DNA from 2 places in the Dactylosporangium thailandense genome. Region 2 is predicted to be linked to the other one. Evidence: riboswitches for the same ligand, from Rfam matches in the RefSeq annotation. Region 2 holds a riboswitch; the other holds the start of a gene.
The links. Region 2 has a riboswitch for S-adenosylmethionine ahead of thrC (threonine synthase). Riboswitches for the same ligand answer to the same signal wherever they lie in the genome.

Region 1 (4,336 bases), 170 kb from region 2:
TGCTGGCGGCCCTCGAGCCCCTCTCGACGGGCCGGAACCCGTTCGGCGCGTCGGTGCCGCGCGAGGACGCCCGCGGCGCCGTGTGGGTGGACCCGCACCTGGTGGTCGAGGTGAAGTTCGGGCACCGCACGCGCGACGGCCGGCTGCGCTTCCCGCGCTTCCTGCGCATCCGGCCGGACCTCAGCGCCGAGGAGGTCCGCGATGCCTGACCGGATTCACGTGGAGGTCGACGGCCGCCGGCTGGACATCTCCAACCTCGACAAGGTGCTGTACCCGCGCGCCGGCTTCACCAAGGGCGAGGTCCTCGACTACTACACCCGGATCGCCCCCACACTGCTGCCGCACCTGCGGGACCGCCCCCTGACCCGCACCCGCTACCCGAACGGCGTCGAGGGCGACGGCTTCTTCGAGAAGAACGCGCCCGCCGGGACGCCGGAGTGGGTGCGGACCGTCCGGCTGCCGGTCCCCGGCTCCTCGAAGGGCCGCGAGCAGATCGACTTCATCGTGGTCGAGGAGCTCGCGACGGTCGTGTGGCTGGCCAACCTCGCGGCGCTGGAGCTGCACACGCCGCAGTGGCGGGTCGACGCCGAGGGCCGCCCGCTCGACCCCGACCAGCTCGTCGTGGACCTCGACCCCGGCCCGCCCGCGGGGCTGCCGGAGTGCTTCGAGGTGGCCCTGGTGCTGCGCGAGCGCCTGGCCGCCGACGGCCTGGAGTGCGCGGCGAAGACCTCCGGCAAGAAGGGCATGCAGCTCGTCGTGCCGCTGCCCGGCGGCGAGACGGCCGACGAGGTGAGCGCCTACGCGAAGGCGGTCGCCGAGGAGCTGGCCCGCGCCCGCCCGCGGCTCGTGGTCGCGAAGATGGCGAAACAGCTGCGGCCCGGCAAGGTGTTCATCGACTGGAGCCAGAACAACGCGTTCAAGACGACGGTCGCGCCGTACTCCCTGCGCGCCGGCCCCACCCCGACCGTGAGCGCCCCGCTGGCGTGGGACGAGGTCGAGGCCGGCGAGCTGACCGCCGCCGGCCTGACCCCATCGGTGGTGCTCGACCGCGTCTCGGCCCGCGGCGACCTCCTGCTGGGCCGATAAGTCGGGCGCTACGCGCCGCGACTTATCGGACATTTCGTATATGTCGGGATCACTGCAGGGCGGCGAGCAGCCGGTCGATGTGCTCCTCGGTGGTGCCGATGCCGAAGCTGGCCCGGACGGCCTGCCCGCCCCCCGGCTCGCAGCTTGCCGCCACCTCCGGCGACGCCTCGCCGGTCAGGCGGGCCGTGGCCTCGGACAGCAGGCGGTTCGTCAGCGGGTGCGCGCAGAACAGGCCCGTGCGCACCCCGATGCCGTGGTCGCGGCCGAGCGACACCGCGAGCTGACCCGGGTCGCGGCCCCGCACGGCGAAGGAGACGATGCCGACCCGCGCCGCGTCGGCGGGGAAGAGCCGCAGCTCCTCCACGTGCGGCAGCGCGGCGAGCCCGGCGCGGAGCCGGTGCAGCAGCGCCTGCTCGGTGCCCGCGAGGTCGCCGGCGAGGTCGCGGTCGCGCAGGGCGCGCAGCGCGGTGGCGAGGGCGACCGCGCCGAGGAGGTTGGGGGTGCCGGCCTCGTGGCGGGCCGGGCCGGTGGCCCAGCGCGTGGGCCCGTCGCCGGGGACGTGGGCGCTGGCCCCGCCGCCGGCCAGGTAGGGCTCGGCCGCGTCGAGCCAGTCCGCCCGCCCGGCGAGCACGCCCGCCCCGAACGGCGCGTAGAGCTTGTGCCCCGAGAACGCGACGTAGTCCGCGCCGAGCCCGGCGAGCCGCCCGGGGGCGTGCGGGGCGAGCTGCGCGGCGTCGACGGCGATCCGGGCGCCGTGGCGGTGCGCGACCTCGGCCAGCGCCTCCACCGGCCACACCTCGCCGGTCACGTTGCTCGCCGCGGTGACGCTGACGAGGACGTTGGGGTTCCGCAATTGGTACAGGCACAGCTCCAGCGCCTCGACGGCCTCCCGCGGCGTGCGGGGCGCCGGCAGCCGGATCGCGTCGCGCCAGGGCAGCAGGTTGGCGTGGTGCTCGGCATCGAACGTGACGACCGTGGTGCCCGCCGGGACCGCCCGCGCGAGCAGGTTGAACGCGTCCGTGGTGTTGCGCGTGAAGATCACCGTGTCGCCCGGGCCGTGGCCGAGGACGTCCGCGACGGTCTCGCGCGCCTGCTCGTACTCCCGCGTGCAGCGCTCCGACAGGGCACCCGCGCCGCGGTGGACGCTGCCGTAGTAGGGCAGCAGGTCCGCGACGGCGTCGGCGACGACCCGCAGGCAGGGGGCGGTCGCGGCGACGTCGAGGTTGGCGAAGTCGACGCTGCGCCCGTCGGACAGCTTGACCTCGCCGGGCGTGAGAATTTCGGACACAGGGCAGCCCTTTCGCTCGCGCTTGCCCGGCACACCGCGTGCCGGGCCGGGTCATCACCCGGGGCACCCCGCCGCGAACGCGAGGGTTGCCGGCCAGCAAGCCGGGGCTGTGCGCTGGCACTCATGACCTGACATGACCGTACCGCGGATAAAGTTGCCCCATGAGCGATCTCCCGCCGAATGGGACGCCGTCCTCGCCCGAGCCCGCGTCCGGGCCGCCCGCCGCCTCGCCGCCGGGCGCGTCCCCGTGGGCCTCCCCGAGCGCTCCGGCGACACCCTCCGGCTGGGGCTCGCCTTCAAACCCGGAGCCCTCCCCGTCGCAGCCCGCCTCGGCCCCGCCCGCTTCGGCCCCGCCGGCCGCGCAGCCCGCTTCGGCCCCGCCGGCCGCGCAGCCCGCTTCGGCCCCGCCGGCCGCGCAGCCCGCTTCGGCCCCGCCGGCCGCGCAGCCCGCTTCGGCCCCGCCGGCCGCGCAGCCCGCTTCGGCCCCGCCGGCCGCGCAGCCCGCTTCGGCCCCGCCGGCCGCGCAGCCCGAGTGGGGGCGGCCGGCGTGGAGTCAGCCCGCCTCCGCGCCGCCGGCCGTCGAGCCGGCGTCGGCCCCTCCGACCGCCTGGGGACAGCCGGCGCCCGGTGCCGAGTGGGGCCGGCCGATGACGCCCCAGATCCCGGCCGGGCAGTCGTCCGGCCCGGCGATGGCGCCCGCGGTGCCCAACGTGACCGAGGCGGTCGAGCCGCCGACGGGCCGCCAGGAATACCCGACGGCCGCGCTCGCCCTGGCCGCCGCCCCGCCCGCGAAGCGCTCCGACCGGCGCCGGCTCTGGACGCTGATCGGCGTCATGGGCTTCATCGCGGCCTGCGGCGTCGCCGTGCTCGCGTTCTTCGGCTTCAGCGGCGGGTGGACGGCGCTGGTCGTGGGCGTGGCCTCCGCGGTGATCCCGGTGCCGGTGCTGGTCTCCTGCTTCCTGTGGCTGGATCGGTACGAGCCGGAGCCGGTGAAGTACCTCGTCTTCGTCTTCGGCTGGGGTGCCTTCGTCGCGACCGGGGTGGCCCTGGTGGTCAACACCGCCGGCTCCTACTTCGCCGAGAAGGCCGGGCTCTCCGACGCGCTGGTCGCCGTGATCGTCGCGCCGCTGATCGAGGAGAGCATGAAGGCGCTCGGCCCGGTGCTGCTGTTCTGGCGCCGCCCGCGCGCGTTCTCCGGCATCATCGACGGGATCGTCTACTGTGGACTTTCCGCGACCGGGTTCGCGATGGTCGAGAACATCCTGTACCTCGGCTTCAAGGGCTACGGCGAGGCCGCCGACAAGTCCGGACCCGTCACCGGGGCCGCGGCGTTGGTGGGCATCTTCATCGTGCGGATCCTCATGACCGGGTTCGCCCACCCGCTGTTCACCTCGATGACCGGCATCGGCCTCGGGTTCGCCTCGCGCTCCTCGGCCCGGCCGGTGCGCTTCCTCGCCCCGCTCGCCGGCCTGCTGGTCGCCATGATGCTGCACGGCTCGTGGAACCTCATGTCGGTGACGGCGTCGACGAGCGCGTGGGTCCTGCTCTACGGCTATTTCGCCGTCATGATGCCGATCTTCCTGTGCATGGTCGGCTTCGCCCTGTGGCTGCGCTCCAACGAGGGCAAGCTGACCGAGCGCGTGCTCGGCGAATATGCCCGGGCCGGATGGTTCTCGCCGCCCGAGGTCGCCGCGCTGGGCACGCTCGGCCGCCGCCTGTCCGCCCGCCGCTGGGCCAAGCGGGTCGCCGGCGACGCGGGCGCCAAGGCGATGCGGGCGTTCCAGTTCGACGCGACGCGGCTGGCCCTCCTGCGCGACGGCCTCCATCGCGGCCTGGACAAGGAGCCGAAGCGGCGCATGGAGGCGCTCGCCGAGGAGCGGCAGCTGCTGACCGCGCTCGACGCGTACCGCCAGGTCTTCGTCGGCCGCGACCCTCAGTCGCCGCGGGCGGTGTGGGACGGCA
Region 2 (4,336 bases):
CGCGGCCGAGCCGTGGCGCCCGGGCGGGCCGGTGCTGGGCTGGACGCTCGCGGGCCTGGCGGCGCTCACGCTCGCGGTGCTGGTGCAGTACCTCATCGGACGCCCGGCCTCCCTGCACCGCCTGCGGGCGCTGGTCGCGCTCGGGTTCGGGCTCGCCGCCGGCTACCTGACCGCCTGGGCGCCCGCCGGGCTGGTGGTCGCGGCGCTGGCCGGGGCCGCCGGGCTCGCGGTGCTGCGGCTGCCCCGCGACCGGCACGGGCTGAACGAGGAGTACCGGCCGGTGCCGCTGGGGTGGCTCCAGCCGCGCCCGGACGCGCTCGCCCGGCGGCGGGTCGGCGTCTCGGCCGGAACCGGGGCCGCGATCGCGCTGCCGGTCGCCGCGCTGCACGCGGCCGCGGGGGCGGTGCTCGGGCCGTCCGGGCTCGCCGACGGCTGGTCGATCGCGGCCCCGCTGGTGCTGTTCGGGGGCGCGCTCGCGGTGGCGGCGGCGGCGTACCTCGACGGGCCGGTGGCCGCGCGCCTCGCGGTGCGGCTGGTGGTCGCGGCCGGCGCCGGGGCCGGGCTCGCGCTCGGCGCCCTGGTCGCGGGCGGGCCGGGGCCGGCGACGGCGGGCGTCTCGGTGCTGGTCACCGCCGGGCTGGCGGCGATGCTGCTCGGCCCCGACCCGCGCCGGGCGGAAGCCGCAGCAGAAGCGGAAACCGCGGCAGAGGCGGAGGTCGCGGCGGAGGCGGAGGTCGCGGCGGAGGCGGAGGTCGCGGCGGAGGCGGAGGTCGCGGCGGAGGCGGAGGTCGCGGCGGAGGCGGAGGTCGCGGCGGAGGCGGAGGTCGCGGCGGAGGCGGAGGCCGCGGCGGAGGCGGAGGCCGCGGCAGAGGCGGAGGCCGCGGCAGAGGCGGAGGCCGCGGCAGAGGCGGAGGCCGCGGCAGAAGCGGAAGCCGCGACAGAAGCCGGGTAACGGGTAAGCAGAACGAGCGCGGGGCGAGGCTCAGGCGGTGTAGCCGGGGACGGTCACCATCGGGGGGCGGTCGGGGTGGGCGACGGCCGTCTCGTGCGGTACCACCGCCGAATCCCGCCGCTCGAACTGCGTCAACGTCGGCCAGAGGGAGCGGCCCGGCGACACGCGGGCGTTGATCGTCTGCAGGATCGTCGCCGCCATGCGGCCCAGCGCGGCCGTGTCCTGGTGGCCGTGGGTGCGCTGGCCCAGGTCGACCTGGGCCACCGCGTCGAGCCCGTGCGCGCGCCAGGCGTCGATGAGCAGGCCGGTCTCCACGCCGTAGCCGGCCGCGAACGGCAGCGACTCGAGCAGGGTGCGGCGGGCCGCGTACTCGCCGGCGAGCGGCTGCACGACTCCGGCCAGCTCCGGGAAGTGCGCGTTGAGCAGCGGGCGGGCGGCCAGCTCGGTGACCCGGCCGCCGCCGGCCGCGGAGACGTCGAGCAGAGGCCGGTCGTAGAACGCCTTCACCATCAGGGTCGCCGGGTCGGCCAGCAGCGGGCCCAGCAGCCCGGTCACGAAGTGGGGCCGGAAGTCGGTGAGGTCCGCGTCGACGTACACCAGGATGTCGCCCTTGGTGACGGCGAGCGCCTTCCACAGCACCTCGCCCTTGCCCGGCCGGGAGCCGGTCGCCGGGAGGATGTCGTCGCGGTGGTGCACGGTGGCGCCCGCGGCCGCGGCGACCTCGGCGGTGCGGTCCACCGAGCCGGAGTCGACCACGATCAGCTCGTCGACCAGGGGGCCGAGGCTGCGCACCCCGCTGACGATCTCCCCGACCGTGGGCTCCTCGTCGAGCGCGGGCAGCACCACGCTGACCCGGGTGTCACCCTTCGCCGCGAGCACCTCGTCGGCCGGCCAGTCGGGCCAGCGGGAGGTGCGCCGCGTGAACCAGTCCGCCGCCGCAGGGTGCATGCCTGAAACGCTAGCCCGGCCCAGCTCGTGAGATGACTCATACCCGGGGGCCGGTGGTGCCCCTTACACTCGGGTACAGCTGCACCCACAACTCAATACCTCATCCAGAGGGGCAGAGGGATACGGCCCGATGAAGCCCCGGCAACCCCTGCGACGCGTGCTCGAAGACGAGGCTTGTCGCGGTAGGTGCCAAATCCGTCCCGGTGCACGCCCGTGCGCTTTGGGAAAGATGAGAGGAAGGCCTCTGCCATGACCTCGACGCTCAGCGTCTTCACCGACTCGCCCGCCCGCAACCTGGTCTGCCGCGGGTGTGGGGCGACGTTCCCGCTCGCCGCGCAGCACGCGTGTTACGAGTGTTTCGGCCCGCTCGAGGTCGGCTACGACGCGGCGGCGCTGGCCAAGGTGACCCGGGCGCAGATCGAGGCGGGGCCGAAGAACATCTGGCGCTACGCGCCGCTGCTGCCCGTCGGGCTGGACCCCGAGACCCGCGTGACCCTGGACCCGGGCCTGACGCCGCTGGTGCGGGCCGACGGACTGGGCCGGGAGCTCGGGTTCACCGCGCCGCTGTACGTCAAGGACGACTCCGCCAACCCGACGCACTCGTTCAAGGACCGCGTCGTGTCCGTGGCCCTGACCGCGGCGAAGGCCCTGGGCTTCACGCGCTACTCCTGCGCCTCCACCGGCAACCTCGCCAACAGCGTCGCCGCGCACGCCGCGCGGGCCGGCGTCCCCTCGACCGTGTTCATCCCGGCCGACCTGGAGCCCGGCAAGGTCGTCATGACCGCCGTGTACGGCGGCGAGGTCGTCGCCATCGAGGGCTCCTACGACGAGGTCAACCGCCTGTGCTCGGAGCTCACCGAGACCGACGAGTTCGAGGACACCGCGTTCGTCAACGTCAACGTGCGGCCCTTCTACGCCGAGGGCTCCAAGACGCTCGGCTACGAGGTGGCCGAGCAGCTCGGCTGGCGCATCCCGGCCCAGGTGGTCATCCCGATGGCCAGCGGCGAGCTGCTCACGAAGATCGACAAGGCGTTCGCCGAGCTGGTCGAGATCGGGCTCGTCCCGCCGAGCGAGTGGAAGGTGTTCGGCGCCCAGTCGGCCGGCTGCAACCCGATCGCGAAGGCGCTGCACGACGGCACCGACGAGATCACCCCGGTGAAGCCGACCGGCATCGCCAAGTCCCTCAACATCGGCGACCCGGCCGCCGGGGTCTACGCGCTGGAGTCCGTGCGGCGCACCGGCGGATGGATGGAGTACGTCGGCGACGACGAGATCCGCGAGGGCATCCAGCTGCTCGCCCGGACCGCCGGCGTCTACGCCGAGACGGCCGGCGGGGTCACCACAGCGGTGCTCAAGAAGCTCGTCGAGTCCGGCAAGCTCGACCCGAACGCGGAGACGGTCATCTTCAACACCGGCGACGGCCTCAAGACCCTCGATGCGGTCGCCGACCGGGCCGTTCCCACGCACCGGGTCAAGCCATCGCTGAAGTCGGCCCGCGAGGCCGGTCTGCTCGGATGATTTTTTCGCTCCCGCGATCACGGTCCGTTGATCTGCGGAGAGCGCTTCCACGCTCGGACGAGGGGTACCTCGCCCGAGTGGGGGAGACGATCGATACCGAGCGTAGTCGTTGCTGCGCGGAATGTCGGATGGGTGACTTGACGCCCTAGGTCCCGGGGTTCAGGATGCTCGGTGCGGGAGGACGTGTCGCCGCGAGATCCCTGGATCCGCGACCACAGCACCGGAGGTGCTGGCGAGCGTCCTCCCGACCATTTCCGGGGATAAATGGATTGCCGGGAGCCGCCGCTCGGCGACACCCTGAGGCCCATGACCCCGCACACGCTCGAGATCGTCGAGGTGCGCGCCGATGACCCGGCGGCCGTCGACGCGGCGTTCGAGATCGTCGGTGAGTCGGTCCACGCGGACCGGCCCGATCTGCCGCCGGAATGCCGGTATCAGTACGACATGCAGTGGCGCGTCCCGCCGCCCCGAGAATTCCGCCACCGTTTCCTGGCCCGGCAGGGCGGCGAGCCGGTCGGTGCCGTCCAGCTCGACCTGCCCCGCCACGAGAACCTCGACAAGGCCCACGTCGACATCCACGTCCGCCCGGCCCACCGGCGGCGGGGCGTCGGCCGGGCCCTCTTCGCGCACGCGACCGCCGTCGCCCGCGCCGACGGCCGCACGCGGGTGCTCGGCTTCGGCCCGGCCGAACCCGCCGGGTTCGCCGAGTCGTGCGGCATGACGAACGGCCTGCTCGACGCCCGCCGCCGGCTGCTGCTCGCCGACGCCGACGAGGCCGCGCTCGACCGGCTCTACGCGGAGGGCCGGGCGAGGGCCGCCGGCTATCGCCTCGTGCACTGGGGCGACGCGCTGCCGGAGGAGCACGTCGAGGACCTCGCCGCACTGGACAGCTCGTTCGTGACCGAGACCCCGATGGGT

Region 1: it holds a riboswitch for S-adenosylmethionine, as region 2 does, so the genes downstream of both, AC6JBM_RS40715 (aminotransferase class V-fold PLP-dependent enzyme) here and thrC (threonine synthase) in region 2, are expected to answer to the same signal.

Annotation. Positions count from the first base shown of each region.
Region 1 covers NZ_AP029195.1:9,141,686-9,146,021, reverse strand. Annotated here, with positions in the region: gene ligD (non-homologous end-joining DNA ligase) at 1-209, shown strand, start outside; gene ligD (non-homologous end-joining DNA ligase) at 202-1,086, shown strand; gene AC6JBM_RS40715 (aminotransferase class V-fold PLP-dependent enzyme) at 1,136-2,365, opposite strand; SAM riboswitch class IV at 2,388-2,503, opposite strand; gene AC6JBM_RS40710 (PrsW family intramembrane metalloprotease) at 3,022-4,336, shown strand, end outside.
Region 2 covers NZ_AP029195.1:9,313,742-9,318,077, reverse strand. Annotated here, with positions in the region: gene AC6JBM_RS41475 (hypothetical protein) at 1-952, shown strand, start outside; gene AC6JBM_RS41470 (glucosyl-3-phosphoglycerate synthase) at 983-1,900, opposite strand; SAM riboswitch class I at 1,998-2,136, shown strand; gene thrC (threonine synthase) at 2,150-3,418, shown strand; gene AC6JBM_RS41460 (GNAT family N-acetyltransferase) at 3,725-4,336, shown strand, end outside.